Regions from separate parts of the Carnobacterium pleistocenium FTR1 genome, predicted to be linked through region 2. Evidence: riboswitches for the same ligand, from Rfam matches in the RefSeq annotation. Region 2 holds a riboswitch; the other holds the start of a gene.
The links. Region 2 has a riboswitch for FMN ahead of ribD (bifunctional diaminohydroxyphosphoribosylaminopyrimidine deaminase/5-amino-6-(5-phosphoribosylamino)uracil reductase RibD). Riboswitches for the same ligand answer to the same signal wherever they lie in the genome.

Region 1: another riboswitch for FMN. It lies ahead of BP17_RS07875 (ECF transporter S component); the one in region 2 lies ahead of ribD (bifunctional diaminohydroxyphosphoribosylaminopyrimidine deaminase/5-amino-6-(5-phosphoribosylamino)uracil reductase RibD).

Annotation. Positions count from the first base shown of each region.
Region 1 covers NZ_JQLQ01000002.1:1,588,689-1,605,520, forward strand. The annotation lists gene der (ribosome biogenesis GTPase Der) at 1-1,287, opposite strand, end outside; gene rpsA (30S ribosomal protein S1) at 1,476-2,696, opposite strand; gene cmk ((d)CMP kinase) at 2,800-3,477, opposite strand; gene BP17_RS07860 (LysM peptidoglycan-binding domain-containing protein) at 3,622-4,230, opposite strand; gene BP17_RS07865 (RecQ family ATP-dependent DNA helicase) at 4,295-5,740, opposite strand; gene BP17_RS07870 (helix-turn-helix domain-containing protein) at 5,730-6,803, opposite strand; gene BP17_RS07875 (ECF transporter S component) at 7,334-7,915, opposite strand; FMN riboswitch at 8,057-8,180, opposite strand; gene BP17_RS07880 (sensor histidine kinase) at 8,260-10,056, opposite strand; gene BP17_RS07885 (response regulator transcription factor) at 10,065-10,790, opposite strand; gene BP17_RS07890 (pseudouridine synthase) at 11,064-11,798, opposite strand; gene scpB (SMC-Scp complex subunit ScpB) at 11,808-12,401, opposite strand; gene BP17_RS07900 (segregation and condensation protein A) at 12,403-13,176, opposite strand; gene BP17_RS07905 (RibT protein) at 13,177-13,584, opposite strand; gene lysA (diaminopimelate decarboxylase) at 13,646-14,959, opposite strand; gene BP17_RS07915 (purine-nucleoside phosphorylase) at 15,185-16,006, opposite strand; gene deoB (phosphopentomutase) at 16,034-16,832, opposite strand, start outside.
Region 2 covers NZ_JQLQ01000002.1:2,148,059-2,164,890, reverse strand. The annotation lists gene BP17_RS10625 (peptide ABC transporter substrate-binding protein) at 317-1,969, opposite strand; gene BP17_RS10620 (zinc ribbon domain-containing protein) at 2,206-2,610, opposite strand; gene BP17_RS10615 (CapA family protein) at 2,852-4,036, shown strand; gene BP17_RS10610 (ABC transporter ATP-binding protein) at 4,074-4,988, shown strand; gene BP17_RS10605 (ABC transporter permease) at 4,991-6,589, shown strand; gene thiD (bifunctional hydroxymethylpyrimidine kinase/phosphomethylpyrimidine kinase) at 6,971-7,798, opposite strand; gene BP17_RS10595 (3-oxoacyl-ACP reductase) at 7,842-8,600, opposite strand; gene thiE (thiamine phosphate synthase) at 8,618-9,259, opposite strand; gene thiD (bifunctional hydroxymethylpyrimidine kinase/phosphomethylpyrimidine kinase) at 9,256-10,062, opposite strand; gene thiM (hydroxyethylthiazole kinase) at 10,064-10,888, opposite strand; gene thiW (energy coupling factor transporter S component ThiW) at 10,875-11,384, opposite strand; TPP riboswitch at 11,515-11,628, opposite strand; FMN riboswitch at 11,795-11,909, shown strand; FMN riboswitch at 12,061-12,177, shown strand; gene ribD (bifunctional diaminohydroxyphosphoribosylaminopyrimidine deaminase/5-amino-6-(5-phosphoribosylamino)uracil reductase RibD) at 12,323-13,402, shown strand; gene BP17_RS10565 (riboflavin synthase) at 13,421-14,074, shown strand; gene BP17_RS10560 (bifunctional 3,4-dihydroxy-2-butanone-4-phosphate synthase/GTP cyclohydrolase II) at 14,093-15,286, shown strand; gene ribH (6,7-dimethyl-8-ribityllumazine synthase) at 15,342-15,803, shown strand; gene trpA (tryptophan synthase subunit alpha) at 16,342-16,832, opposite strand, start outside.

The DNA of each region.
Region 1 (16,832 bases), 560 kb from region 2:
AATAGGCGTTCCTTCAAAAGTAAAGGCATCACGAATACGATTTTCCAAGAAACGAGCATAAGAAAAATGCATCATTTCCGGTTCATTTACAAATACCACAAAAGTTGGCGGCTTAACAGCTACTTGAGTAGCGTAATAAATACGCAATCTTTTCCCTTTATCTGTTGGAGTTGGGTTCATTGCTACTGCATCTAATATGACTTCATTAAGGGTAGCTGATTGAATACGTAAGTTTTGATTCATACTTACGCGTTCAATAATTTCAGGAAGCTTATTTAGACGTTGTTTCGTTAGAGCTGACACAAAAATAATTGGTGCATAGCTCAAGTATAAAAATTCGCTTCTAATTTGTTCTTCGAATTTTTTCATTGAATGGTTGTCTTTATCAAGAGTATCCCATTTATTTACGACAATGATAATACCTTTTCCAGCTTCATGAGCATATCCAGCAACCTTCTTATCTTGCTCTCTGATACCTTCTTCAGCATTCAGTACACACAATACAACATCTGAACGTTCAATAGCTCTAAGAGCTCTTAAAACACTATATTTTTCAGTGTTTTCATAAACTTTACCTTTTTTTCGCATTCCAGCAGTATCGATCATAACAAATTCAGCACCATCTTGACCCACAAAAGAAGTATCAATAGCATCACGAGTTGTTCCAGGGATTGCTGAAACGATTACACGATCTTCTCCTAACATGGCATTTATAATAGATGATTTCCCAACATTCGGTCTACCGATCAAACTGAATTTTATAACAGAATCATCATATTCTTCTTCTGATTCATCTGGAAAATGGCTAATAGCCGCATCTAATAGATCTCCAATTCCTAAACCATGACTTCCTGAAATTGGGAAAGGTTCCCCTAATCCTAAAGCATAAAAATCGAAAATATCATTACGCATTTCTGGGTTATCCACTTTGTTTATTGCTAACAATATTGGTTTTTTCGTGCGATGAAGAATTCTTGCTACATTCTCATCTGCATCAGTAATGTGTTCTTTTACGCTAGTGATAAAAATAATCACATCTGCTTCATCCATAGCTATTTCAGCTTGGTGTTTTATTTGTTCTAAAAATGGTTCGTCACCTAAATCGATCCCGCCTGTATCAATCACATTAAATTCTTTTCCTAACCATTCTGCTGGTGCATAGATACGATCACGAGTTACCCCTGATACATCTTCTACAATTGAGATACGTTCTCCAACAATACGATTAAAAATAGTTGATTTTCCTACGTTAGGGCGACCAACGATGGCTACAACTGGTTTTGCCATTGTTTTTGCCTCCTTTTTTTTTATTCTCTTGTAAGTTTATAGAAATACCTTTAAACATGCAAGCTTTTGCTTAAGGAATAAGGCAAACTCTCATAAAAACCTTATTCATTTGATCTATTTTCATTAAAATTCACATAAAAAAGGACATGAGAACAAAAATTGTTCACATATCCTTTTTAAATTAGTTATTAATTGTCTTCATCTGTTGTGATATCAGATAGCTGATCTCCAAGAATGTCGCCTAACGTAAACCCGGTATCTTCTTCAGGCATATCGTAATTTGTTTCACCTTGTTTCTCTTTTGGTTGATTAGGCTTTTCTTCTAAAGCTTTGATACTTAAAGAAAGGCGTTGATCTGTTGGATTTACTTCTAAAACTTTTACTTTAATTTCGTCACCTTCACTTAAAATTTCATGTGGAGTTGCAATATGATTGTGTGAAATTTGTGAAATGTGAACGAGTCCTTCAACACCTGGGAATACTTCAACAAAAGCTCCAAAGCTTGTTAGACGTTTAACTAAACCGTTTAAAACAGAACCTACTTCTGCACGTTCTTCAATACTATCCCATGGTCCAGGTAATGTTTCTTTGATGGAAAGTGAAATGCGACCTTCTTCTTCATTTACAGAAAGAACTTTAACATTAACATCTTCTCCAACAGTTAGTACATCTGAAGGATCTTTGACATGTTCATAAGCAATCTGCGAGATGTGGACAAGCCCATCTACTCCACCAAGGTCAATAAATGCTCCGAAATTTGTTAAACGGGCAATTTTCCCTTTTACAATTTCGCCTTCAACCAGATGACTCAATAAATCTTTTTTCTTTTCTATATTTTCAGCTTCAACAACTGCTTTATGTGAAAGAATCAAGCGGTTTTCACTTGGTTCGATCTCAATGATTTTGAATTTTAATGTTTGTCCTTTATAGCTAGAAAAATCTTCTACAAAATGGACATCTACCATAGAAGCGGGTACAAATCCTCTGACTCCGACATCTACGACTAAACCACCTTTTACTACTTCTTTAACAGGCGCCTCAATAATCGTTCCTTCATCAAATTCTTTTTGAATCTTTTCCCAAACTTTTTTAGCATCGATCCGACGCTTAGATAGCAGATAACTGCCATTTTCTTTTTCTTTAATTTCTTTAATCACTACTAAGTCAACGATATCTCCAACATTTACAATCTCTGTAACATCCTCAAATGGTGCAGCTGACAATTCATTATTAGGAATGACCCCTTCAACTCCGCCACCGATAATACCAACTATAGCTTGTTTATTATCTTGGATAGTTAAGATTTCACCCTTGACAATATCCCCGATATTGATTTCTTGAACACTGTTCATTGCATCCATCATTGATTCTTGTTCTTCGACTTCGTGGTTTTTTTCATTTTCCGTCATATGTTTGCCCTCCTATAACTAGCCAATAAAATTCTTTCTATTTGTATTTTAACCAATATAACAAAATATTGCCACAATAACGGCTGAAAACCAAAAAAGAACTCTATTTTGTAAGTTTGTTCTGGATAATTTCGCTAATTTTTCCAACAACTTGTTCAATAGATAAACTAGTTGTATCTAAAAGAATGGCATCTTTAGCCTGAATAAGCGGTGATGCTTCACGATGAGAATCTTTATAGTCTCGATCCGCAATTTCTTGCTTCAAGATTTCTAATGAAGTTGTTATCCCTTTGCTCATGTTTTCCTTATAACGTCTTTGCGCTCGTTCATCTACACTTGCTACAAGGAATATTTTAACTTCTGCTGTTGGCAATACGGCAGTCCCAATATCTCGCCCGTCCATAACGACTCCACCGTGTGCAGCTATTTCTTGTTGTCGTTTAACCAACTCAGTTCTAACTTCACCATGTGCTGAAACAGCGGAAACTAAATTAGTTACTTTTGGCAATCGAATCGTTTCTGTAACCTCTTGACCATTGACAAACACTTTTTGATTGTCCCCATTTGGTTCAAAAGAGATTGTTAATTCTTTCAACAACTCTACTAGTCTTTTTTCATCGGTTACTGCTATATTTTTTTCGATTGCTTGATATGTTAACGCACGATACATTGCTCCAGTATCGCAATAAATGTACCCTAGTTTTTTCGCTACTACCTTAGCAACCGTACTTTTCCCAGCAGATGCCGGCCCATCGATTGCAATTTTTATTGTTTTTTCCAAATTTTTGTCCTACTTTCTTATTTATGTAAAAAACGGGCTGGGGCAAACCACCCCAGTCCTTTCCTATATCCAAATGATTATTTTAAACTGTGCTCCAAAAAGTAGATTTAGCATCCACTTTAAAGATAAGGTATAACCTACTGTTTAATTTACTTTTAAAACAGTTCCTACACTGACCGAATCACCTGATATTCCGTTTATGGATTTTAATTCCTCAGTTGTCATATTATGGTTCAATGCGATTCGATAAAGATTATCTCCTGCTTGAACGGTATAAGTATTCATGGCTTCTTCTTCCACCACTTCAGATTCAGATTCTTCTTCAACAACCGGTTCTTCTACTATTTGAGACTCTGGTTCTTCTGGCACTATTGCTTCACTTTCGGGTTCAGATTCTGATTCAATACTTTCGCTTTCAGACGAAACTTCAGATTCTTCTTCAGATTCAGATTCTTCAGAACTGCTTACCTCACTATTGCTATTTTCTGTAATGATCATTCTTTCTTCAGAAGAGCTCAGCGTTTGAGTCGTCTCAGAATCTTCATTGGACCACCAAAAATACGCTAATAACGGTAAGATAATAACTAATGCTAAAAAAATCAATAATGAAGTTATAACCGGATGCACACTTTTCTTCGCATTTTTTCTTGCCGTTCTAGAATATTTATCATCTACTAAACTATCATCATCATCAAATTTACGATTCCATGCTTTTTCCTTTTTAGGGTTATTTTTCGAATTTTTTTTACTCATTTTTAGTACTCCTCCTAAAACCAAAATCACTATTATTATATCATTGTTACATAGAATTGTCTTACTAATTTCTAATTAAAAATAATTCCTTTAAGGTCTCTTCTGCATTTTTTTCTTTTGCGGATAGTCTTTTTTCTTTCAAATCATTTTCCTTATAAAATTCATTAATTCCTACATTACAGTTAGAGCAGCAAAGAGTTGGTTTGTTTTCTACTTTTTCATCAAAATAATGTAAAAGAAAGGCCCTTTTGCAACTTGATGTTTCAGCATAATCTACCATGTAGGATAATTGTTGCTGTTTATAAACCGTTCTACTTTTTACTTGATTTTTGGCTGTTTCAATTGATAAATTAGATTTTAAATAATTTTCTATTAATTGCTTTTGTGTAGGGCTGCAACTACCTTCTAATACTTCTCCTTTTTTGTAACTATATTCCAACATGTCAACCGTTGGCAAGGTATATTCTTGTAAACGGAATTGGATCATGCCATCTCCCGGTTCGTATAATAAAAGTGCTAGACTAGGTTCTCCATCTCTACCGCATCTTCCAATCTCTTGTAAATAAGCCTCTGGGCTACCTGGCAAATGGTAATGTATGATAAATCGAATATTACTTTTATTTATTCCCATTCCAAAGGCACTTGTTGCACAGATGATATCGATCTCATCATGAACAAATTGCTGCTGGATTTTAATTTTATCCTCTGAGTCTACATCTGAATGGTAGCTTTCAGCAACAATATCCGTTTTATTTCGAATCAATCTAGCAATTTCATCAGCAGTTTTTTTACTAGAAAAATAAATAATTCCTGGTTTCTCTAATTTTTGAATTTGATTCATTAGTTGCTGATTCTTATCATGTTCACAAATCACGGTAGAAAAAGCAATGTTTGACCGATCGACCGAATAGATAATCTGCTTGGTATTTTCATTATCAATTTTTAAAGATGTTAAAATCTCTTCTCTAACACGACTCGTAGCTGTAGCACTTAGCGCCATTGTTAAAGGGAAATTTAATTGCTTACGAATAAGTCCTAAATCTAAATAATCAGGCCTAAAATCTAATCCCCATTGAGAAATACAGTGAGCTTCATCAATTGTAAAAAGACTAATAGAAACTTTTTTTAGACAAGTCATGACGTAAGTCTGTTGAAGCATTTCTGGTGAGAGGAAGATAAATTTATACTCAGAAAGATGGTTTAATACTGATTCTTTTTCATGTGCATCCATTAAGCTGTTGATAGCAGCAACTCTTTTTTCACCCGCTAATTTTAATTGTTCTACTTGGTCTTGCATCAAAGATAATAAAGGAGAAACAATCACAACCAAACCTTCTAAACAATAACCGGTCAATTGATAGCAAATGGACTTTCCCATCCCTGTTGGTAACATAACCAATGTATGGTTACCTCCTAAAGCTGCTAAAATTGCTTCTTCTTGTCCGTCTCTAAAAGAGGTATATCCAAAATAGGTCTCTAAATTCTTTTTTATGAGATCTTTATTGTCCAAAAGTACGACTCCTCTCAACTTGAACTAAGCGATACCACGAAAAAGGAATTTGAGGCATCTTGATTAACAATTCCTTGTACGTTATTTCTTCATCACTATTAAACAAGGTATTTAGTTGTTTATACTCATTCTGCGGTATAAAACTAGATACCTTGAAATCCGGAAAAATAATGGCTAATTCAATAATGTGTTCTGAAATAGTGTTGATTTTTAGTTTTCTTCTCATAGCAATTTTTTCAATCGAGAGTCCTTCTTCCAAATATTGAGCCGTTAATTTGGTACTTTGGCTTAGACTGCTGAATCGATCTCTAACACATTCTTGATAAATAAAATAAAATAATGGATAATTTTCTTTTTTATCGTTTACTTTATTCATTAACTGAATAACAATACGTTGTAGTAAAAAGGCTATTTCAATTGGTTCAACTCCATATTTGACTGCTAATTGAGCACTGGTTTTACCAAATTTTTCATGACCTGTTAATTGTGATACGATTATCTCTGCATCAATCGTATTCAGTTCTTTTAGCAGTTGAATCCATTCTTTTCCAAAAGAAACAGCTAGTTCTTGTTTTTCTAATGAATTCCTTTTCAACCAATTTTTCACCCATAGTTGCCTGTTCCATTCTTTTTCAATGGGCAAATAATAGTTATTTTTATACCGTAATTCCGAAAGAACTTGAGTCAAAAATAAGATTTTTTTCCAAAACTCTTTAGTTGGTTTTCCTTGGGTCATTTGATTTATATTTATTGGATAAAAATGTTTCGAAAAATATTTTTCTACTTCTTTCTTTCCTTTTTCACAAAGATAAAGATCTTCATTGGTTTTTTTTGAATTGATCCACCCTTTGGCAATAAAACGTTGAATCATTTTATCATATTGTCCACGCTGTAAATGAGGAAAAATCGAAAAAAAGTTTATCATATGATAAGAATGAGCCTTGAATAAAATCGAGGCCGTTCTTTTCCCAGTTAAAATATGGTATAGCGTTGAAGGTTTAACAGGATGATCTTTAGAATATAATGAAAGACAGAAATACTGGCTATATAAAGATTGTTCCAAGACATTCACCCACATTCTGATTACATATAAAATTTTTTTAATAGAATATATCTATCATTAAATCTAATATACCAAAAATAATTGTTTTTAGGGAATTCTTTTCTAAATTTAAAAGAATATTAATAACAAATTTCCTATCTAGCTTGGTTATTTGACAGTTTATATGAATGCTTTTAAGGAATCTTTAAGCACTATAAATTACTAACCAGTGGTTGAAGCCTCAAGTGCTAGGGGCACCTGGGGCGAGAAAAAGCGCAAGATGGTCAGTGATCATGCTTGTACGTAGTTCAAGCAACTACAGTCATGACAAAGTGGACATTGGGTCTGCTTCTTGGAACACCTTCTAAAACACCTTCTAGAACACCATTTCAGGTGTACTGGCTCTACACAAGCAAACACGTTACATCATAAAAAAATTTCTTTTTAAAGCATCCTTACCGTTTGGCGGAGAACCAAAAAATAGACCCTATAGAAAGCACTTTTTTTAGTGTCCGTTCTATAGGGTCCATTTTAATTTTTAGGTTTCTTTTTTATTTAAAACTAACTTTTGTCATTTGATTACGAAATAACCAAGTTTTTAATTTTGCAAATAGTAAAATAAATACAGCACTTACTATTGCTCCTTTTATTATATTAAAAGGTATAACACCCATTAATAGATAATCACTAATAGGTCCTACACTAAAGTTTAATAATCTTAAATATAAAGGAAGCAATAAGAAATAATTTACAACTGATAGAACGACTGTTAATGATGCAGTTCCAATCACATTTGCAAAAATAATATTTTTTGTATCATGAATTTTAGACTTCATAATCAAATAAATCGGTAATGTATACGCGATTGAAGCGATAAAACTTGCAGTATCCCCAATAGGATATCCTGCATCACCGCCCGTTTGGATATAATGAAGCAATGAACGAATAAACGCAATCATTATTCCACCAACTGGACCGTATAAAAACATACCAACCAAAACAGGAATGTCACTAAAGTCTACTTTTAGAAAAGTAACTCCTGGAATTATTGGAAAGCCAAATGAAATCAAAATGGTTGAAAAAGCAGCCAACATGGCGATTCCCACCATTTTTTTTGTATTACTAGTTTGCATAAAAATCCTCCTAAAAGGATTCATCAGCCTAGGCATTTCTGAGTCTATTCAAATAAAAAACAATATAAAAATGCTCGTCTATGTTATCTTCAGATAGATAACTAAACAGAGCACTTGAACAATGATACCTATTCAAATAAACTCCATCTTCTTTATCCAGACTTTACTGTCGGTACTGGAATTTAACCAGTTCAACTAAATAATGCTATTTAGCTCGTGGACTATACCACCGGTCGGGAATCTCACCCTGCCCCTGAAGACGAATCTTTATATTTTTTTTAACAAGTTCATTGTATAACATAAGAAAATAAAAATCAACATATTCCTTACTTTTAATTAGTATATTAATCTAAATAGGGTAAATGAATAATAAATCTCGTCTGTTCATTTACTTTACTCTTAACTTCAACAAATCCACTATGTGCTTCCACAATGTTTTTTACGATTGATAAACCAATGCCTGTTCCCACTTTATTTCCTTTTATAACCATGCGAGATTTATCCGCTTTGTAAAAGCGATCAAACACATAAGGAATGTCTTCTTCTGAAATTCCAGTTCCATTATCGACTACTTCAATTAAAACTTCATCCATAATTTTATCTAAATGAACCAAAATTTCTACTTTTTTACTTTCTTTTTCTACCAAACTAGTGTGTCTAATAGCATTATTGATCAAGTTTACAAATACTTGATTCATTTTATCCTCATCCATAAAATATGAATTTAAATTTGGATCAATTTTCAAATTCAATTGGATATTATTTTTCTCAGACATAGTAGCAAACCGAGTAAATAAGTTTTCAAAAAAATCTTCAAAATTAACATCCATCTTTGTCAACTTGATGAAACCGGCTTCCATCCTAGAACTATCGAGCATTTCATTCACCATACGATTCATTCTAATGGATTCTTCTCCAATTATTTTGGCCATTTCTTTTTTTTCTTCTTGAGTTTCAGCCACATCATCTAAGATAGCTTCACTATATCCTTGTATCATAACTAAAGGTGTTCGCAATTCATGAGAGATATTATTTATAAAGTCATTTCTCATAATATCAAGTCGTTTTTCTTTTGTTATGTTTTGAATAGATACTAATACACCACGTACACTTTCTAGATTTTCATCAAATAAAGGTATTAAAGTTATCTTGTAATAGTAATCTTCAATATTATTCTCGAAGCTTACTTTCTCTGGAAATCTTATAACAGCATCGATTCGATACTCTAACGCTTCAGGTATAACCGCTTTCATCAATCGATTGGCTCGGTACGAATGTTGTAAAAATTCGTCTCCCAGTGGATTAGACATTAATAAGGTTTTATCTTGATTGTAATACAACACTCCAGTAGAAATAGAGGTAACAATATTTTCTAACAGTTCTTTTTCTTGGCGAGTTGCTGCTCCTGTAACTTCCAATGATTTCCCCATTTTATTCATTGCTAAGGCTAACTGAGCTAACTCATCTTTATAATTCGACTGTGCTTGTTTAGAAAAGTCATTTTTGGCATAGTCATAGGCTATATCTCTCAATTGTGTTAATGGTTTTCCCATTCTACGTTGGAAATAGTAAAATAACAGGATTCCTACAACGATATAAAAAATACCATTAATGGCTGACCACGTTGTCATTCTACTATATGTGCTACTTAAAAATGATAAATCGCCATAAATATAAAGCTGGCCATTTTGACCATTTGAGTCGAAATTTTGACTTTTTAAAATATATGGTGTATTTATCTTTCTGTCAAACTTGAGTTCATCTACTATTAAAAAATTTGCACCACTTGCTAGAGCAGTCTCAACTTTACTTGTTAACTTAACTTGATTAAAGTTATTTAATTGGTCATCTAAATGATTATTTGAAGAGTAAATCGGAGGTTCATCTCCTAATTTCACCATCAAAGATAAGTGAGAATCATAAGCTTGTAGTTTATCAATATTTTCTATTAGAAAATTTGGATCTTCTTCTAGGATATCAATTAAAGAATTGATAGAACTCTCAAAATCCTTTATATAATTGTCTTCTATATTTTTTTTATAAATCATTCCGTATACTTGAGTGGAGATGAAAAAACAAAATCCTATAGCCAACATTGTCGCTAGCCATGTACGAGTAACTAAACTGCTTAGTTTAAACATATTTTTGCCTACTTTTCAGATTCTTCTGGAAAAGAATTAAATTTATATCCGAGTCCCCAAACCGTTACAATCATTTTGGCAGCAGGCTCTGAGTGTTTCGTTAATTTTTCTCTCAGTCGCTTAACATGGGTATCTACTGTTCTTAAATCACCAAAAAATTCATACTTCCATACTTCGCGCAGTAACTGTTCTCTTCCAAAAATTTGATCAGGAGATTGAGCTAAATATACTAGTAAATCATATTCTTTAGGCGTTAGGTTGACTGGATTTCCATCTGCCAAAACACGGTGAGATTGGTCATCTATTTCAAAATGCGGCATTTCAATTAAATTGGGATTCACCTTTTCTTTCGGCTTGGTACTTTGGGTTCTTTTTAAAATAGCCGATACCCTTAAAACCACTTCTCTAGGACTAAACGGTTTCACAATATAATCATCCGCACCGACTTCAAATCCTTCTATTCGGCTTACTTCTTCTCCCTTAGCCGTTAACATCATAATTGGAGTATTCTTTGTTTCACGTATTTTCTCAGCCACTTCAATCCCATTCATCTTAGGAAGCATCAAATCTAATAAAATTAAATCATAATCATTCTCTAAAGCCAATTTAATTGCATCTTCCCCATTATCTGCTTCAAATACAAGATAATTTTCTCTTTCTAAGTACATTTTTAATAGTCTGCGAATTCGGTCCTCATCATCTACTACTAACAAATGTATTACTTCATTTTCCATTTATTTACACCCCATCAATTTACATTAGGTCTTTTTTATAAGATACCAATCCTAGTGTTAGTATACACAACATTTGTTCCATTTTTCAACTAATTCAAATGATTCCATGTTTAAAAGATGAAACGTCTCTAGTATGATCCTTTTATAAGACAAAAAGTAATCAACTTATTAATTACTCGAATAAAATTTATTCAGCTATAAAAATAAACCCCCTGAAATTAGATTTTTAGGTCCAACTTTTTGGGGGTCGCACATTTTATTTTTTTAGATTGCTTATTCAGTCGTCTCTTCTTGTATCGCTGAATTACGTAACTGGTAAATTTCAAACGTTTTTAACTCACGCCATTCACCTGTTTGTAATCCATCTAAATTTAACGTACCATAAGACTCTCTTTTTAATTTTTCTACTGGGTGTCCAATAACTTGAAACATATTTTTAACTTGTCTATTACGGCCTTCATGTATAGTTAATTCTACCATAGTAACATCCTTAGCACGATCTGATGAAAGGATTTTTGCTTTTGCTGGTGCTGTCTTTTTACCTTCAATAACAATACCTTTTTCAAGTCTATTCAGTGATTTTTTGTCTACTAAGCCTTTTACTTTAACAACATATGTTTTATCTATTTGGTGCTTAGGATGCATTAATAATTGGGAAAGTTCCCCATCATTTGTTAATACCAATGCTCCTGTTGTATCATAGTCCAGGCGACCAACTGGGTAAATACGTTGCTCAATATTTTGAAACAAATCAGTTACCACAGGACGTCCCTTATCATCTGAAACGGCTGTGATCATGTTTCTAGGTTTGTTCAATAAAAAATAGACCGGTTCTTCCCTATAAACTGGAACTCCATCAACTTCAACTACATCAGAATTTCCAATTTGAATTCCCATTTCTTTAACAACTTTTCCATTTACTCTAACGTGGCCTTTAGAAATAAGTTCCTCTGATTTGCGTCGTGAAGCTACCCCGGCATGCGCTAAAACTTTCTGTAATCTTTCCATATTTTCTCCTCAATATACTCTATTTTTTTCATCTTCAAATTGCTGATTAAAACGTTCAAAAAATAAATCAGACTCTTTTTCATTATTTACTGTTTCTAAATCGGTTATTTCAGGTAAATCATCTAAATCTTTGAGTCCAAAATAATCCATGAAATACGCTGATGTCCCATACAGAATAGCTCTTCCTGGACCTTCTACGCGGCCTTTTGATTCTACAAGACCCCTAAGCGTTAATTTTTGTAGCGCTCCACTTGTTTGGACACCGCGTATTTCATCGATTTCCATTCGTGTTAAAGGCTGCTTATAAGCGATAATCGCAAGTGTCTCTAACGCAGCTTGTGAAAGATTTGTTGTCAAAGGTGAAACAGCATATTTCTTTATAATATCAGCATACTCTTTTTTGGTTGCTAATTGATACTGATTTCCAACTTCAATAAGCATCAACCCTCTATATGTTAAACTTTCATATTCTTTTTGGAGACGCATCAGAAATTGGTAAACTTGTTGAGTCGAACACTCTAGCAAAACAGAGATTTCCTCTAAAGACAGACCTTCATCTCCCGCTACAAAAAGAAGAGCTTCAATTGCTGCTAATTCATCCATTTTACTCATCACCTATTTCTTCTATCACTGATGGATAGACGATAATATCTCCATAAGTTACCTTTTGTTGAATAAATACATTTTTTTCTTTAATTAATTCAAGTAAAGCCATAAAAGTCGTTATCATTTCATTTTTTGTTGGAGTGTCAAAAAGATTAGTAAATAAAATACCCTGATTTTTTTTTACGCTTCTTAATTTCCCCATAATAAATTCTATTTTTTCATTAATAGAGGTTTCTTCTGCTTTGATTTTTGTTTGTAAAGGTATTTTTTTCACTTTTTTATTAAACATTTCTTGAAAAGCAGCCACTAAATCAAACGTGCTGATTTGAAGAGGTTCAAGAGGGACTTTTTCTTGTAACAATTCTAGATTGGCTGGTTCCTTAGAAAAATATTGACTTCGTTCTTCTTCTTTTACTTTCAATATCGCTGCTGCTGTTTTAAATTTTCGATATTCTAACAACTGCTCTACTAATGCATCTCTAGGATCCTCACCCGTTTGGTAAGAGTCTTCATCATCTAGACTTACATCTATTTCCTGTTTAGGTAGTAACAATTTACTTTTTATGGCCATTAAAGTTGCGGCCATAACCAGGTAATCACCGGCAACATCTAACTGTAACACTTTCATTGCTCGAATATAATTTAAATATTGAGCTGTTACGTCAGCAATAGGAATGTCATAAATATCAATTTCTAAATGTTTGATCAATTGTAGCAATAAATCCAGCGGTCCTTCAAATGCATCAATTTTTATCGTTATATCAGATGACATTTAATCCTCGCTATTTCCATCAGCACTTAACTCTTGCTGCTCGTTTTTTTTACTTTTTTCTTGTTCCCATTTAGCAACTAAAGGGGCTGTTTCCAAAGTTCCCATTATTTTTTTTTGCGGGAATTGACGTTCTAATGCCTCAGAAATACTATAGCTAATTCCTTCATTTCTAAATGAAGGATTAATTGAGATACGTCTTAACAAAATCATATCGTTTGCACTTTCTACACCTATTACAGCTATAATATCTTGGGTTTCTTCGCTTTTCCATAAATAAAGTTTATGATTCTCTTTATTTTGATACCATTCCATTTCATCTTTCAAACGCGCAACATCTTTTAAATCTGGAATGAATGAAAGCAATCCCATTGAAATTTTTTCATAATCATTTTTGTAATCGAGTAACATATTCTCCTCCTAGTGCTATAAGTTTGCAACAACTTAATGTTAACGCATACCTTATTTAAAATTAATAAAGAGAGCATTCTAATCTCATCAAGTCCGCATAACTTTCTCGCTTAATAGCTAAAAAAGCTTGCCCATTTTCAACAAATACTACCGGTGGTCTTGGAATACGATTGTAGTTGCTAGCCATTGCATACCCATATGCCCCTGTGCTAAAAACGGCTAAGACATCTTTATCATCAGCTTTTGGCAATGGAAGATCCCATATCAGCATATCCCCAGATTCACAACATTTTCCAGCAATAGAATAGGTCTCTTCCACTTTATCTTCTACACGGTTTGCTAGAATACCAGTATACTTCGCATCATATAGGGCCGGTCTGATGTTATCAGACATCCCTCCATCAATAGCTAAATAATTTCGAACATCTGGTATGACTTTTTGCGAACCGACTTGATACAAAGTAATACCTGCTTCCCCAACTAAACTACGTCCTGGTTCAATCCAAATTTCAGGCATCGGCAATTGAAGCTTTGCTGAAACAGTTTGAACTTCGTCAATCAAATTATTCACATAATCCTCAATTGGCAATGGTTCATCTTCTGACGTGTACCGAATACCAAAACCTCCACCAACATTTAGCACGCGTAAATGAAAACCAAATAATTCTTGCCATTTCTTAGATTGCATCAATAATTTATCGACAGCTAAACTAAATCCATCTGTTTCAAAGATCTGTGAACCAATGTGACAATGGAGACCCATCGTATCGATATATGGCATCTCTAGGGCGGATTGTAAGGCTTGCTGAGCTTGACCATTATTTAGATCAAACCCAAATTTAGAATCGGTCTGTCCAGTCGTTATATAATCATGGGTATGAGCCTCAACACCTGGTGTGACCCGCAACAAAATAGATACCTTTTCCTTGCGTTGCTGTGTATAGTCATTTAATTTTTTTAATTCGTGAAAATTATCAACTACAAAACAGCCAATACCATAATCCAATGCCGCAATAATCTCTGAATCAGATTTATTATTCCCATGGAAATGAATTTTTTCACTCGGATAATTTGCTTGAATAGCCGTGTATAGTTCTCCCCCGGAAACAACATCCAGAGACATCTCTTCTTTAGCCATTAGTTGATAGATAGCTAAACAAGAGAAAGCTTTACTTGCATAGGCCACTTGAGCAGAAACATTTCTATCTTGGAAAGTTTTTTTAAAAGCTTGGGCTCTATGTTTAATTTGAGAGACATCATAGACATATAAAGGTGTTCCATATTCTTCAACCAATGAAACTGTGTCTATTCCCCCAATTTCTAAATGGTTGTCTTGATTTATTTTCATTGTTCCGGTCAGTAATCTTTTGTCCATCAATCGACTATCCCCATTTCAGGTTCTCTTGTTTTTTGCTTTACCTACTTTAACACAAAAAAAAGCTTTTCTCAATATAGGTTGATACCATATGTAGAGGTATCAATAATTTTAAAGAATCTATTTATATAACGAAAAAATGGACGATGAACTAAAGAGAAACTATTTAAAAGTACGGTTAGTAAACCATAGCTTTTTCACAGTTTCTCTTTAGAGTCTAATAGATCATATTTCGGAAAGAATATTTTTTACTAAAGCTTTAAAAGTGTGTTTAACGCGTTGAGTTGTTTCTACAACTTCCTTATGATTTAAATTTGCTTGCATCCCCGCTGCTAGGTTGGTAATACAAGAAATACCGATTACTCTCATACCCGCATGTTTTGCTACAATAACTTCAGGGACAGTAGACATCCCAACCGCATCAGCACCAAATAAACGAACCATTCTTATTTCAGCAGGAGTTTCATAGGTCGGACCAGAAAATCCGATATATACTCCTTCTTTCAAGTCGATCGCCATATTTTTAGCTACTGAACGGACAATCTCTTGATAAGCTGGATCATAAGCATGGCTCATGTCCGTAAAACGTGGTCCCATTGCATCATCATTAGGACCAATTAATGGATTGGTTCCTGTGTAGTTGATTTGATCCGTGATCATCATTAATTCACCAGGAGTGAAATCAGTATTGATTCCGCCAGCAGCATTGGTAACGATCAAAGAATGAATGCCAAGAGCTTTCATTACACGTATTGGAAAAGTTACCTCTTCTAAGGAATAACCTTCGTAAAAATGAAAACGACCTTGCATCGCTATTACTTTTTTACCACCAAGCGTACCATATACTAATTGTCCAGCATGTCCTTCTACCGTTGAGACTGGAAAATGTGGAATTTTACTATATGAAATAGCAATTGGATTTTCAACTTCGTCTCCTAATTCACCCAAGCCCGATCCTAAAATCAAACCAAATTCGATATCTTGAATACCATTTTCTATAATATAATTTTTTGCTTCATTTACTTTTTTTAAAAGTGCTACAGTCATAACCATCCTCCGTTTACTTATCCTCTTTTACTTTAATTCTTTCAAGAAGCTTTTACCAAGACCGGTATCTTGAACACCAAAGTTTTCTGCAATAGTGGCTCCGATATCTGCAAAATGCCCTTGTGGTATTTTACCATTTTCTTGCATAGATGGAGAATAAGCGAGCAAAGGAACATATTCTCTTGTATGATCTGTTCCAGGAGCTGTTGGATCATTTCCATGGTCAGCTGTGATCAATAACAAATCGTCTTCTTTTAATTTCCCGACAATTTCTTCGATACGAGTGTCAAATTCATTTATTGCTTGAGCATAGCCCAAAACATCACGACGATGTCCAAACTTAGCATCAAAATCAACTAAGTTTAAAAAGCTGATACCTTCAAACTCTTTATCCATAACGTTTAACAGCTTATCTACACCATCCATATTGTGCTCTGTTCGAACAGACTCTGTAATTCCTGCTCCATTATAAATATCATTGATTTTACCGATTGCAATAACTTCTTTGCCCTCTTCACTTAAGTAATTCAATACAGTTTTTCCAAAAGGATTTAACGCATAGTCATGTCGTCCACTTGTTCTTGTGAAATTACCTGGTTCACCAATATATGGACGCGCAATAATTCTACCGATCATATAAGGATCATCTTTCGTTATATCTCTTACAAATTGACAAATACGGTACAATTCTTCTAGCGGTATCACCTCTTCATGTGCAGCAATTTGTAGTACAGGATCTGCTGAGGTATAGATGATTATATCGCCCGTTTCTAATTGGTGTTTGCCATATTCATCAATAATAGCTGTTCCGCTAGCAGGTTTATTT
Region 2 (16,832 bases):
GCTACTATTAGTGGCTGTAGTATTTGGAGGTGATAAATATATTAAATTAATTACTCACTCACTCAAAGTTTCTGGAGGAATAGCGTTGCTTGTAGCTATGTAAAGAATTCATATTGAACGTTTGTAAAACCACAGGCTTACAAACGTTCCCATATCTTCACAAGTAAACACGTCCATGCAAAAAAAAAATTTTGAAGCAGCCACACCTTTTGACCTAGAGCCATTTATTTATTGATTTGAAATAGTGTATCAAAAAAAGTCGTAGAAAAATCCCGTTATTTCTGGGAAATTTCTACGACTTTTAATTTGTTGTTAATTAATTTTCAACATTTGCGCGGCTCAAGTCAAACTCTACGCCAACGGAATGGAAAATGATATCAGTAACAGCTGGATTACGCAATTGCGTTTCAGCTTCTTGGTACAAAGGAATAAACGCAAAGTCATCAGTTAAGAGGGTATGAGCTTCTTGGAGATTTGCCCAACGTTCTTCTTCGTTATTGGCATTTGTTGTTTTAGCCTCATCGATAAGTGCGTCATAAGCGGCGTTCTCATAACCACCTTCGTTATAGGCTGAATCACTGTATAAGAGATCCATAAAGTTGATTGCATCAGCGAAATCAGCTCCCCATCCAGTTAGAAGAACATCGAAGTCACGAGAGTCTGCTAGTGCAAGACGGTTCTTCTTAGGCACGTTACGTAGTTCAACGGAAATGCCGGGTAAGTTATTTTGAATTTGACCTTGAATGTATTGGCTGATTTGTTTGCTCTTCTCATCATCGTCTCCAACAAAAGAAAGTGAAATGCTGTCAACGCCTAATTCGATTTTTGCTTCGTCCCATAATTTTTGTGCACGTTCTACGTCGTAAGAAAGGAAGGTCCCCGCTTCTTCAGTGAAATCTTCATCAGTAGTTGGGCTAGTTACGAAGTCAGCAGGTAAAAATCCGCCGATTTCAGTTGAACCGTCAGCTAAGACAGTATTCACTAAATCATCCGTATTGATCACTAAGCCTAAAGCTTCTCTTAATTTCTCATTTTGCAAATCGTCATTATCCCAGTTGAATTCCAAATATGAAGTTCTTGCTTTCTTTTGGACAACAACATTTTCATTGTCAGCGTATTGTTTAACAATTTCTCCAGTTAGATGAGCGTTATCTGTTTGGCCACCTTCAAATAAATTGACAGCTGTACTTGGTTCTTTTACAACTTGGACATTAACGGCATCTAGTGAAACTTCATCTGCTGCATAGTAATCGTCATTTTTTTCTAAATCCCAAGTTAGTCCAGTTCCATCCCAATTTTCTAAGGTGAAAGGTCCATTTGCGAGCAATGCATCACTGGATGTTCCGTAATTAGCTCCTTGTTCTTCAACAAAAGTTTGATTTTGTGGGAAGAAGGCTGTGAAAGCTAATAAGAATTCAAAGTAAGGAGTAGGTTGAGTTAAGGTAAAAGTGATTTCATTAGCCCCATTAGCCGTGACGCCTAATTCGCTAACTTCTGCCTCTCCTGCCATGATTTCAGGAGCATTTTCAATTGTTTCTGCTAAGTAACTATAAGAAGCACCAGTATCAGGATCAACTAATTTTTGTGCCGCATAAACGAAATCAGCTGATGTAACAGGATCGCCATTAGACCATACGGCATCATCGCGAAGAGTATAGGTATATGTGAGTCCGTCTTCTGAAACCACTCCCTCGTCGGCTGCAATAGCAGGTACGGGATTTCCCTCTTCGTCAATTCTTAATAAGCCTTCGATCACATGTCCTAAATAGTTTGAACTATTGATATCGGTAATTAAAGCCGTATCCATTGTTGATAATTCGGTAGGGGCAGTATAGTGAACGACTTGTTCCTCAGATGTATTCTCCTCAGAATTATTGCTCGCTGAATCTGAAGAATCTCCATTTCCACCGCACGCAGTTAATAAAAAGGCGGTACTTAGTGTAGCTGCTAATTTATATGATTTCCTCACTGTAAACACTCCTTAGTCTAATTTAGTTAATCTTATTTTAATAGGATAACATGTTTATACAATAAAGTGTGTAATTTAAGCCGGAAATTAGCCGATTTTGACTAAAAAAAAGAATATAATGTGAATAAAGAGTGTATTTCATCTTCTTTTTTTTAAAAAAATCCCGTTACAGCTTATCGATTTTTTTCGGTAAGCTGTAACGGGACTCTATTTTTAATGGATTGTTTACCATCAAATTAAGTTTTTTTAGTGAATTGCTCTCTGCAGTGTGGACATTTGATGGTGATTTTGCCCTTTTTTCTCGGGACGCGTAATTTTTTATGGCAATTAGGACAAGAATAGTATTTGTATACTTTTCGATCTTGGATTTTTTTACGCTGTTTTTTCCATTTGCTCTCAACCTTACGTTTAAAAGTTAGAAATTTTTGATTCTCTTGATACCGTTTTGACCGATTACGAGAAAAGGTCCGATAATAACCTAAGATAACGGCTATCCATCCAAAGAAACCGCCAAAGGGCCAATTTAATAAATTAAATAAGACAACAATCGCAAGTCCTCCGTAAAGTAAATAGTTTGATAGCATATCCACACCATATCTACCAATCATAAATTTTTGGAATCGAATCTTGAATTTGTTCATTTGATGTTGTCGCCTCTTTCTCTGATTTTCCATACGTTGACTGGTAAATAGTGTACCACGTTAGGGGAAATCCGGCGACCTCCTTTAGTCTGATTTTAATAGCAAATCATTCTTAAGAAGAAGGATCTACAAAGCTTTACATTTTAATTGATAACGCTTACTATTATTTTGAATAAGGAATAAATATTAGTTAACAAGTAAGTGAGAAAAATCAAAAAAATTACCTAAGGGGAGAAAGAATATGAAAAAAATAGGATTTTTAATAGCTGCATTGATCCTAAGCGGCTGTGCAACTAGCGGTAGTGAAGATTCAGAACAGACTTCATCAGAAGTCGTTTCTACCAGTGAATCATCCGTTGAATTGAAAAACCAATCAACTGAAGAGAAAAGAGTTTCATTTATGGGAGTAGGAGATAACCTGATCCATACAGGGATTTTTGAAGAAGCACAGTTAGAAGATGGGACATTTGATTTTAAACCTATGTTTGAAAATGTATCAGCTAATATTGAAGCTGCCGATTTGGCCTTTATTAATCAGGAAACTTTGTTGGGCGGAGATGAATTTGGTTTTTCAGGCTATCCAGCATTTAATACACCCAGTGATATGGCAGAAAATTTAAACGAATTAGGGTTTGATTTAGTCAATGGAGCATCTAATCATTCACTTGATAAAGGCAAAAAAGGTGTAATGAACACGTTGGAAATATGGGATGAACAAGAAAATATGGTCTTTACAGGAGTATTTGATTCCCAAGAAGAGCGTGATAGCATACCGGTGATTGAACGTGATGGCGTAACTTTTTCATTTTTAGCCTATACATACGGGACAAATGGAATTGAGCCAGATGTTGCTTACCGATTAAATTATTTTGAAGAAGCGTTGATCACTCAAGATATTGAACGGGCAAAGGAAGTCAGTGATTTCGTCATCGTATCGGCTCATTGGGGCGAGGAACACATGCTTGAGCCAAATGAATTTCAAAAAGAATATGCGCAATTATTTACAGATTTAGGAGTAGATGTTGTGATCGGCACCCATCCTCATGTGATCCAACCGGTTGAGTGGATGGAAGGGGAAAATGGCAATCAAACGTTGATCGTTTACTCATTAGGGAACTTCCTTTCTGCTATGTCAACGGGAACGGAAAATAATATGTTGGGTGGAATGATTTCATTTGATTTTGTCCTAACAGAAGAAGAAAAAACTATTGAAAATGTCAAATGGGATGGGGTAGTGATGCATTACAAAGGCACTAACACAGATAGTGGGGATTCAAGAAGAGATTTCAAAATTTATCAATTAGATGAGTATACGAAAGAACTGGCCGATCAGCACACCCTGAACAGTTCCCAAGGAAATCAACTGTCTAAAGAGTCTTTACAGCAGACAACTGAGACAATCATTGATGCTGAATTTCTAAAATAGGACTAACGAAAAAATAAGTGCAGGAGGAGGAGCAAATATGAGTGTAGTAGAGGTGAAGGGATTAACTAAGCGATTTGGAAAATTTACCGCTTTAAAAAAAATCGATTTAGCTATAAATGAAGGCGAAATATATGGCTTTATTGGTCCAAATGGTGCTGGGAAATCCACAACCATACGCGTTTTACTAGGGATGTTAAAGCCTAATGAAGGACAAGTAACGATTTTTGGCAAAGACGCATGGAAAGACGCGGTGGAAATTCATAAAAGAATTGCGTATGTTCCAGGAGAAGCTGACTTATGGCCTAATCTAACCGGTGGAGAAGTCATCGATTTATTTTTAACCATGCGTGGCAATGGCGATAACAAGCGCCGAGACGAACTGATTCAACGATTTAAATTGGATCCATCAAAAAAATGCCGGACGTATTCAAAAGGAAATCGACAAAAAATCGCCTTGATTTCAGCTTTTGCTTCTGAGGCAGACCTGTATATTCTTGACGAACCAACTGCGGGATTAGATCCTCTGATGGAACGACTTTTTCAAGAGAGTATCTTAGAGGTGAAAAGACACGGAAAGACCGTTTTGTTATCAAGCCATATTCTTTCAGAAGTTGAAAAATTGTGTGATCGAGTAGCTATTATTCGCGAAGGGGAATTGATTGAAACCGGAACGTTATCCCAAATGCGTCATTTGACACGGACAAAATTAACTGTTGAAACAAGGATGGCATTGACAGGGTTATCTGCTTTAAAAGGGGTCCATGATGCGGTACAAACAACTGGTGGGTGGGTATTCCAAGTCGACAGTGAAGAAATGGAAAAGGTTATCAGTCACATTAGTTCTTTCGGTGTTTTAAAACTTGAAAGTGCTCCACCAACGTTAGAAGATTTGTTTATCCGCCATTACAAAGGAAATAGTGAAGAACAAAGCAGCGTGAATGGAGGTGCTTAATAATGGTTGTTCAGCTATTTAAAGGAGCTAGTCGAATAACAAAACTGCTTCTTCAACAAAATGGGTTTAAAATTTGGTTGTGGTTAATTGGGTTGATTGGTGTCACAATGGCGACTGTAACAGCTTATACCACGATTTATACGGGTCAAAACGAGATTGTTAATTTTGGCTTGACGATGCAAAATCCAGCCATGATCGCTATGTTAGGAAAAGCTTATGCGGTTGAATCTTTCAATCTGGGTACAGTCTTTGCAAGTGAAATGTTGCTATTTTCAACTATTGCAGTAAGCGTTATGAACATCTTAATTGTAACTTCAAGTACGAGAATGGATGAAGAAGAAGGACGGTTAGAAATGATTCGAGCGTTGCCGGTCGGAAGGCTGTCTTATCTATCAGCAACCACCATACTGATGGTTATCGTAAACAGTTTATTATTTATCATGCTATCAATAGGGTTGGGAGCCTTTGAACACGAAGCATTTAGTATCGAGTCTTCTTTGCTATATGCGGCTATTCTGACTAGTACAGGTTTGTTCTTTGCAGGAGTTGCCGCTGTTGCAGCGCAATTAGCGGCAACAACAAGAGGAACTATTGGGATTTCTTTTGCTTTTATGATACTAGCGTATATCTTAAGAGCGGTTGGGGATGTGGGCAGTGATCGTGTGTCTTTGTTTTCTCCCTTAGGATGGACTGTTCGAACAAGGGTATTTGTCGACAACGAATGGTGGCCTGTGATTGCTCTGGTATGTGGAGCTACTGTTTTGCTAGTAAGTGCATTTTATTTGAATCAAAAAAGAGACATCAATGCAGGACTGCTCCCTGATCGAGAAGGAAAAGTTTATGCTTCAACTAGTTTGAAGAGCTGGTTAGGATTACCTTGGCGATTAGAAAAAGGAACCATTATGTCATGGGCCATAGGTATCTTTTTAATGAGTGCTGCCTTTGGTTCGATTTTAGGTGATTTAGAAGCTTATTTTTCGGATTTTGAATTGGTTCAAGGAATTTTACCAAGTAGTTCAACTGTGTCTATGACGGAACAGTTTATTACGTTATTGGTAGGTATCATGTCTGTTTTTTCAGCTATTCCGACTGTTTCGATTTTATTGAAATTGAAAAAAGAAGAAAGGCTGGGTCGAACAGATAACTTCTATAGCCGATCTGTTTCTCGGAATAAAGCTATGGGAAGTTATTATCTTTTAGCCTTTTTAACAGGGGTATTGATGCAGCTACTAATTGGATTAGGATTATATGCTTTGGCTAGTCAAGTGATTGAACAAAGTATGGGATTAGGAACTATTTTAACGGCTACACTTAGCTATATTCCGGCTATTTGGGTGGTACTGGGTTTAACTACATTACTAGTAGGAATCTTTCCTAAAGTGACCGGATTGATTTGGATCTATGTAACTTTTGCAATTCTGGTTATTTATTTGGGTAACTTACTCGAATTTCCAGAATGGGTCAATCGTTTATCCGCTTTTCACCATGTCCCTCAATTGCCAAACGAAGAAATTACTTGGCTTCAATTGGGCATCTTAAGCATAGTAGGAATCGTTCTTTCCGGTGTTGGGTTCATAGGCTACAATAAAAGAGATATTTAAGAGTTAGAATCATTCACTGATTATTTAATACTTCACCAGATGAAGTACGATAAATACTATATGAAAAAAAGGGGTTATAATTTTTAGTGTTGATAATTAAATTGCTTATCTAAAATTTTCCGAGGAACAGAATTGAGTTAAGCAGTGCAGACGATTCACAGTTTCATAAGTAAACACGTCTATTCTATAAAAAATCATTTTGAAATATCCGGGCTATTAATTTAGAGCAATTAAAACCCGTAGAGTTGCATTTTCCATGCAACTCTACGGGTTTTAGTTATGAGCTATAATTACACTTGAAAATTGCTTAAACTTAACTAGATTATTTAGTAAACTTGCTCAACACTTGAATTGACTGCATCTATTGAACCGTATTTTTTCTTAGATTGTTTCTGATTCTTTCAATCTGTAGCCACCATGGAAAACAGGTCCAACAAATTCATTGAAACGAAAGCCATACTCAATGGCTGCTGTCACGAAGTCTTTAGCTTTGAAGATAGCTTCTTTTTCAGATAGTCCAGTTGCTAGTCCTGCTGTGATCGCGGCAGCAAAAGTACATCCAGCTCCATGGTTGTAAGCAGGGTGGGATTTTTCTTGTTCGAGGATGTAATGTTTTTCGCCATCATAATAGACATCGATTGCTTTATCGCCTTTAAAGCTTTTTCCACCTTTAACTACTACATGTTTTGTACCAAGATCATAAATTTTTTCAGCGGCTTTCTTCATATCTTCAAGAGTTGTTAATTTCCCTAGTCCTGAAAAAATTCCAGCTTCAAGAAGATTTGGCGTTGCTACATCCGCAAGAGGCAAGAGATATTTTTGAATAGCCTCAGCTGTTTCGGGATTTAATAGTTCATCTTCACCTTTGCAAGCTAATACAGGATCAATAACAACTTTAGGAAATTGATAATCAGAAATTGTATTGGCAGCAAGTTCAACAATTTCCACCGAGCCAAGCATGCCTGTTTTCATAGCAGCAATTTTAGTATCTCCTGCAAGAATCGTTTTCAATTGTTCTTCTACAACGGAAATCGGTAGAGTAGTGACATTATGTTTCCAACTATTATCCGGATCCATCGTAGCAATAGTAGTCAATGCTACCATGCCATAAGTACTATATTCTGAGAAAGTCTTTAGGTCCGCTGCTAATCCAGCACCGCCACTTGCATCGTTACCAGCAATTGTAAGAACTTTTTTTATATTCGTCATCATTTTCAACTCCATAAGTTTATTTTGTCTTTCTTTAACCTGATTAATTCATTGTCAGTCCACTATCTACGACAATATTCTGACCCGTTACACCTCTGGAAGCTTCGGTTCCCATAAATACGACGACTTCAGCCAGATCAGCCGGTTCCGTCACCCGTTTTAAGGCAGAACTAGCTGCAATTAAGTCGAATACTTCCGGAGTGGTTACTGCACTTGCGTCGGTTTTCTGCAATAATCCACCGGATACCATATTGACTGTAATCCCATATGCACCTAATTCTTTAGCCATATTTCTGGTAAAGCCAATTAAAGCTGCTTTTGCAGTTGTGTATTGGTGATAAGCTACGACCGGATTTTGAAATAAGTTGGTTCCGATATTAATGATTCTACCATACTGAAGTTTTTTCATTTCAGGCAGAACCGCTTGAATCACATTTAAGGCAGATTGAATTGTTCCTTCAAACTGTTCTTGATAATTTTCCCAGGTTAGCTCTTCGATTTTTCCTTGTGTTACGGGATTAAATTCAAAATTAATCAAGGCATTGTTAACGACTACCTCAATAGGACCGAACTGTTTGACAGCTTTTTGGATCATCGCTTCTACTTGTTGCTTATCTCGTACATCTGCTTTGATGGCAATGGCTTGCTCACTTCCTATTTCTGCAACAACTTGCAATGCCTTTTCTTCGCTTTTAAAGTAGTTCACGACAACGCGATATCCTTTTGCACCAAATTGTTTAGCTATAACAGCACCTAGACCTCTGCTTGCACCTGTCACTAAAACTATTTTTTGCTCACTCATTTTATGATTCCTCCTTATCATTTTCTGTTTAAAGCGTTAACCGTCAGCTTAACGTCCTTACTTTGGGCGATTTTTGAAATGACGCAGATTCCCGCCACGCCTGTTCCTCTGACTAAAGGTGCAGTCTTTTCTGAAATACCACCAATGGCTACAATTGGTAAATGTGACGGTTGAGAAGCTATTTTCTCTAAAAGTTCTAGTCCAACCGTTGCTTGAGCATCTGATTTTGATAGTGTTTCATAAACTGGTCCAACGCCAATATAGTCTAAGCCTTCAACTAATTCAGCTTCTTTGAACTGTTCAAAAGTGTTAACGGATAATCCAATAAATAAATTTCCTTTAACTAATTGAATGGTTTCATGAATGTTCCGGTCACTTTGCCCGACATGCACACCATCAGCGCCAATTTCTAATGCCATTTCCACATCATCGTTCATCACAAACGGAACTCCAGCAGCTTGACATAACGTTAAACAAGTTTTAGCCATCTCTTTTATTTCTTTTCTATTTTCTAAACTATTCAGACCTTTTTCTCTAAATTGAAAGCAGGTGATGCCAGCTATTAATGCATCTTGTAAGGTTTCAGGTAATGACCGGCCAACCATATCTTGCGTTCCGGCAATGAAATACAAGTTAAGTGCCGTTATGTCTAAACTCATTTATTTTCCTCCCCATATGCCCAATGGTTAGTTGGTCCTTGACCATGTCCAACTTCAATGGGGTGAGAAATGGCAGCTTGAATGAAGTCTTTCGCGATCTCAACGGCTTTCTCAACTGACTGTCCCTTTGCTAATTCTGCTGTAATACAAGCTGAAAAGGTGCAGCCTGTTCCATGCGTATCTTCTGTTGCGATTCGTGGAGATTCATACCACCGTTCCTTGCCATCTGCCATTAGTAAATAATCTCTGGCCCATTTATCATTTTCAATATGACCCCCTTTAATGATCACATTTTTGCTTCCCAACTTCTGAAGAACTTTTGCTGCTTTTTTCATATCCTCTTTTGTTTGAATCGCCATTCCGCTCAGTTCCTCTGCTTCAGGAATATTAGGTGTTAAAACTGTTGCGAGTGGAACCATTCGGAATTTCATAGTTTCTAATGCTTGATTTTCCATTAAATGGGCGCCACCTTTAGCTATCATTACTGGGTCGATGACCAATTGAATTTCTGGATACTTTTCTAGCTCGTCAGCAACTAATTCCATGTATGTTTCGTTAACAAGCATGCCAGTTTTTATTCCATGGATAGAAAAGTCTGAAAAAATAGAATCTAATTGCTTTTGAACACCTTCCAAGGGCACTTTATAAATACCTTGTACTCCTAACGTGTTTTGTGCGGTAACAGCAGTGATAACAGAAGTTCCAAAAACGCCTCGTTCTTGAAACGTTTTGATATCAGCTTGAATGCCTGCGCCTCCGCCACTATCGCTACCAGCTATGGTTAGCACTTGTAATTTACTCATTTCATTCGGCCTCCTTATCATGGTATTGCTTCAAATTTGCCCGTTCAGCCACTTGGTCAGATGTAATACGATAAAGGGTGTCTATAAAAGCTGCGCGAAAGTTCCCAGGACTTGCCAATTCAAGACTTTCTACCGCCAATTCACCCGCAACAGCATAAACGGTACAGGCCTCAACTGTACTTTCAAAGATTGTTGTTGTGCTAGTTCTAGCTGCTGCAAAAGCGCCACAAATACCGCTCAACATACAACCAGTACCGGTTATCTTAGTCATTAAAGAGTGCCCATTGAATATTCCAACTGTTTGCACACCATCAGTGACTACGTCTTCTGCGCCACTAATGGCTACGACTGTCTGGTATCGGGTGGCTACTAGTTCAGCAATGTCTTTAACCGAGGTGTCTCCTACACCAGCATCGACGCCTTTATTAGTCCAAGGAATATTAGCTAAACTAGCCAATTCTCCGGCATTTCCTCGGATAAGTTGGACTTTAACTTCCGTCAATAATCGTTTGACTGCTGCTTTGCGGAAAGTGGTAGCCCCAACTCCGACTGGATCAAGAATAACGGGTACCCCAATTTTATTGGCTGCTTTTCCTACTAACAACATAGACTCTAATACTGCTGTAGTAATTGTTCCGATATTTAACACGACCGATTTTGACATTCCAGCAACTTCTTCCATTTCTTCAGGTGCGTAAGCCATCATTGGCGAAGCGCCAATGGCTAGTTGACTATTGGCTACGTCATTTGCCACCACCTGGTTTGTAATGTTGTGAATTAAGGGATTCGTTTTTCTAATTTGTTCTATTAATTCAAATTTTCCCAACTTTTTCTTCCTCCTCTAAATGAACTATTTTTCTTTTAATTAACTGCTTCAAAAGTAAATACCCAATGAGGGTTCCTACCAATGAACTGATAAAGAAGCCAGGAAGAAAGGCAAATAACGACGCTTCTTGAGAAAGGAAAAGTCGAGCGATAGGATAACTGAGGAGTGAGCCAATGATTCCAGTACCTAACAATTCACCAAAAACCAATGACCAAATTTTTCTACGGTACAAAAAGAATATTCCGGATAATAAAGCCCCAATCATACTACCTGGAAATGCTAAGATAGATCCCGTTCCGGTAAGATTGCGCAACAACGATACACCAAAGGCTTGCAGTACACTATACCCCGGACCTAATAAGGCACTGGTTAATAAGTTCATCATATGTTGTAAGGGAGAAATGCGTACAAAACCTACAGGGATAACAATTAAGCTACTGCCAACATAACCAATTGCTATGATTAAAGCTGTTTGAGCCATTTTTTTATTGTTCAATTCTTAGTTCTCCTTTCATGTACTAGTGTATAACTAAAAAACACCACTTTTATATCCATGAAGGACAAAAAGTGGTGTTCCATTATCTGTAACTTAAATACAATTTCCATAAGTAAAGTTGCTGTATTAGTCGTTATCTATTCCACTTTTCCTACGCTGGTCTTAGCCAAATCAGGTCCTAAGGGTCAGGTTTTTACCTCTCTCAGCCATAGCATTTCAGCAACAAGCTCCCCTAGTGGTTTTAGTTATCTATTTAATTAAATAAACAGTACCACATATTTGGTTAAATATATAGTTATTTGACATCGATTGAAAATTTAATCGTAATTTTTGAAAACGGTGCAGAAGTAAAGGAAAAAATAACTGTTGACTTCCATTGTGTTTAAAGATAGTCTTACATTATAAAAGTAAATAGTCTTCAGGGCAGGGTGCAAGTCCCTACCGGTGGTATAGCCCACGAGCCGCAAGGCAGATTCGGTCAGATTCCGAAGCCGACAGTATAGTCTGGATAAAGCGAAGACAAGTGATTGCAGAAAAACGAGGATAACTTTAGTCTTATTTGAGATATAAAGGAATCTTAAGTTTATTAAGCATCTATTAAATAGCCTTATTTAACGATAAGTCAAAGCCCTGGATGGAAATTCTAGGGCTTTTTTGTGTAATAATATAAAAATTAAATAGTCTTCAGGGCAGGGTGCGAGTCCCTACCGGTGGTAAAAGCCCACGAGCCGTAAGGCAGATTCGGTCAGATTCCGAAGCCGACAGTTATAGTCTGGATAAAGCGAAGACACAGTTTAAAGAGTTCAAAAGTAGCCGAGTACAGTGTACACGGATTTATTTGTTGAGCCTTACAAACAAAAATGACGAAAGCCCTGAGCATAAACTCTTTGGGCTTTCTTTTTATTTTGGATGGAGTGAGAGTAGTGGATGAACAATATATGAGAATGGCGCTAGACTTAGCCAAAAAAGGGAAGGGCTGGACAGCTCCCAATCCCTTAGTTGGAGCTATCATTGTAAAAGCTGGGAAAATTATTGGACAAGGCTATCACGAGAAATATGGGCAAGCACATGCGGAGGTAAATGCTATTGCGTCAGCAGAAGAAGATGTGGCCGGCGCAACGATGTATGTTACGCTAGAACCTTGTTCGCATTTTGGGAAAACACCTCCCTGTTCAGATTTATTAATAGATAAAAAAATTAAACGAGTAGTTGTAGGAGCGCTCGATCCAAATCCATTAGTTGCTGGTAAAGGAATTGAAAGGCTTCGTGCTAATGGAATTGAAGTAGTTACAGGTATTCTGGAAAAAGAGAGTCAACAGTTGAACGAAGTTTTTATGAAATACATTGTCACTAAAGAACCTTTTGTGGTTATGAAGAATGCCATGTCCTTAGATGGGAAAATAGCCACAGTAACAGGCGAATCTCAATGGATCTCGGGTGAACCCGCTAGAAGACAAGTACATGTTTTGCGACATGAGTTGTCTGGAATCATGGTAGGAATCGAAACAGTACTAAAAGATGATCCACAATTAACCTCTAGAATGCCCAATAGCAACAATCCAATTAGAATCGTTGTGGATAGTCAGCTGAGGATCCCAATCGCTTCAACCATATTGACTCATCAAGAGGAAGCTCAAACAATTATTGCTACAACTAGCAAAGCCGACAAAGAAAAAGTAGCAACATTAAAGCAAATGGGTATTGAAATTATTGTGACTAAAGAAAAAGCTGGAAGAGTAAATTTGCAAGAATTAATGAAAACATTAGGTGCTAGGGGTATCGATAGTATTTTGTTGGAAGGCGGAGCTACTTTAAACTTTTCGGCTTTGGAAGAAAACATCGTAGACAAAGTACAGACTTATATTGCCCCAAAAATCATCGGAGGAAAAGATGCTAAAACAGCAGTTGAAGGAGCAGGTATTCTATCACTAAAAGAGGCGTTTCCAATTCATCGGATGACGGCTGTGATGGTCGGAGAAGACTTGTTTTTGGAAGGCTACATTGATAAGAAAAAATAGGTTCATTGGAGGTAAGATATGTTTACTGGAATTATTGAAGAAATGGGAACCATCAAATCAATCAAACAAGCTGAAAAATCCTCGGTTCTTAGAATTAAAGGTCAAAAAGTGTTGCAAGGAACGCTTATCGGAGACAGCATCTCGACAAACGGTATTTGCTTGACTGTAACAAAAATAGAAAAAGATTTTTTTGAAGCAGATGTCATGTCCGAATCTTTAAAAAGAACAAACATAGGGGAATTAGCTCCCGGAAGTCACGTTAATTTGGAACGAGCACTAAGTTTGGCAACGCGTCTTGGCGGACATATTGTTAGTGGGCATATCGATGGGACGGGGCAGATAAAAGAATTTAGGCGTGATGACAATGCCGTTTGGATCACAGTCGAAACAAGTCCTGAATTGTTACGGTATATTATTGAAAAAGGCTCTATAGCTATTGATGGGGTGAGTTTGACGGTCGTAACAGTGGATGAGCAGTCTTTCCAAGTCTCTATCATCCCGCACACTGGAGAAGAAACCGGGCTGCTACAAAAGCAAACCGGAGACACTGTCAATCTTGAATGCGATATGATTGGGAAATATGTCGAAAAATTATTAGGAATAAATTCAAAAAATGCTGTTCAAGAGAGTCAAGTAACGGAAGGCTTTTTAAAAGAAAATGGGTTCTTTTAGACCAGAATGGAGAAAAATATGTTCAATACAATTGAAGAATTGCTAGCTGATTTAAGAGCTGGAAAAAATATTCTATTGGTAGATGATGAAGATAGAGAAAACGAAGGAGATATTATCTGTGCTGCTGAATTTGCTACGACCGCTAATGTGAATTTTATGGCTAGTTACGCTAAAGGTCTTATCTGCATGCCGGTGGCTAAAACGTATACAAAAAAGTTGAAATTACCACAGATGAGCTTGGATAGCACAGATAATCATGGAACTGCTTTTACTATTTCAGTAGATCATATCGAGACTACGACTGGAATTTCAGCTGTGGAACGATCATTAACAACTATGAAATTGGTTTCTGATGATGCTAAACCAGAAGATTTCAGAAGACCTGGGCATATTTTTCCGTTAGAAGCAGTGGATGGAGGCGTATTGGTCCGAAATGGACATACAGAAGCAACGGTCGATTTGATGCGTTTAGCAGGTCTAAAGCCCGCTGGATTATGCTGCGAAATTATGAGTGAAGACGGAACAATGGCTAGGAGAAATGAGTTGTTAGATTTAGCCAAAAAGCATCAATTGAAAATCGGTACGATCGCTGATTTAATTGAGTATCGTAAAGCCAAAGAACAAATTGTTTCTCGTCAATCTAAAGCATTGTTACCGACTAAATACGGCGATTTTGAGATTTATACTTATGAAAATACGGTTACAGGTGACCATCATGTCGCTTTGGTTATGGGGGATGTTAGCGATGGGGAGCCAGTACTCTGCCGTATTCATTCAGAATGTTTAACCGGTGATGTATTCGGCTCTATAAAATGCGATTGCGGGCAACAGTTAGATGCAGCTATGAAACGCATTGCTGATGAAGGCCGAGGTACCTTATTGTATATGCGTCAAGAAGGGCGCGGTATCGGCTTAGTTAATAAGATAAGAGCATACGCACTGCAAGATCAAGGGTACGATACAATTGAAGCGAACTTGGCGTTAGGTTTTCCAGCTGATTTACGAGAGTATTATGAGTGCAAACAAATATTTGATGATTTGGGCGCTTCCCAATTGCGTTTGATGACCAATAACCCACTGAAAGTAGAAAGTATGAAAAAATACGGTCTGGATATTGTGGAAAGAGTGCCGCTTCAAATGGAAGCCTATAAAGAAGATGAAGCTTATCTAAAAGTCAAACAAGAAAAAATGAATCATTATTTGAACTATTAAAATAGGGAATTACGCATTACTAAAAACAACTATAGAATAATTGGAGGAATAAAAAATGAATGTATTCGAAGGACAATTAATTGCTAAAGATTTAAAAATAGGTATCGTAGTTGCACGGTTTAATGAATTTATTGGATCAAAATTATTGAGTGGTGCAGTGGATGGTTTGAGAAGACACGGGATGTTAGAAGAAGAAATCACTGTTGCTTGGGTACCAGGGGCGTATGAAATCCCATTAGTTGCACAAAAAATGGCAGCTTCAGGAAAGTACGATGCTATTATCACTTTAGGCGCAGTAATCAAAGGAGCTACATCGCATTACGATTATGTATGTGCTGAAGTTTCAAAAGGAGTAGCTACAGCCTCAATGAACACAGGAGTACCTGTAATGTTTGGTGTCCTAACGACAGATAGTATTGAACAAGCGATTGAGCGTGCCGGCACTAAAGCTGGAAATAAAGGCTATGATTCAGCCGTATCAGCTATCGAAATGGCTAATTTACTAAAAACTATATAAGGTTTGATTATGGATGAAGCAAGATTAAAGAATGATCAGATGATTATTTTGGCTATATAATTTTTAGTGTAGATAAATAAATGAACCAAATGATTTACCTGAAAATTCTGGCGGAATAGGGTTGATTGTAGCCATGTATTGGATTCAATGAGAATTACAAAACGTTGGCGCTTTAGCGCGATTACGATTTGTTTGAAGCTTGAAAGTCTGAAGACTTCTTTTTAGGCTTCAGGTGTTCCCATGGCTCCACAAGCAAACCCGTCTATTCCAGAAGAAATTTCATCTTAAAGTATCCACACCATTTGACCTAAAGACATTGTTTTGACTAAGCGTATTTTGCGAGGGATTTTAGTAAACTAATAGCTTTTTTTTAATATGCTTAAAAGGAAAAAGAAATTGAGAAATAAAGCTGCTTTAGCTATTATTTCTCAATTTCTTTTATTTTTTTGATGGGTATTTAATTACTGCCAGTCATTTACTTTCTAAAAATTCTTTGGAGCAGTCGTTGCTGATAAATAGAGCAATTTATGTTCTTTTTTTATACTTCAATACTCGCTTCTTGATGAACAGTCTCTGCCATTTCTTTGACATAACGATAGACATATTCAGGAGCAGTTTCTCCTTTTTCTGCAATAATCGCGACAATAGCACTCCCTACAATGACGCCATCAGCTGTTTTCGCCATTGTTTTCGCTTGTTCAATCGTGGAAATACCAAAACCTACTGCGCAAGGAATGGTGCTCACTTCTTTTATTTTATGCAACATTTCCGAAACATTGGTCTGAATATCTTTTCTAACGCCGGTCACTCCAAGAGAGGAGACCACATATAAAAAACCTTCTGCTTCTTTTGCAATCATCGAAATACGTTCATTTGAGGACGGTGCGATCATTGAAATGAGATCAACTTGGAATTTTTTACAACTAGGTGCAAGCAATCCTTTTTCTTCAAAAGGTACGTCAGGAACAATCAGCCCATCCACACCAACTTCTTGACAGCGGGACATAAATTTATCAACTCCATAAACGA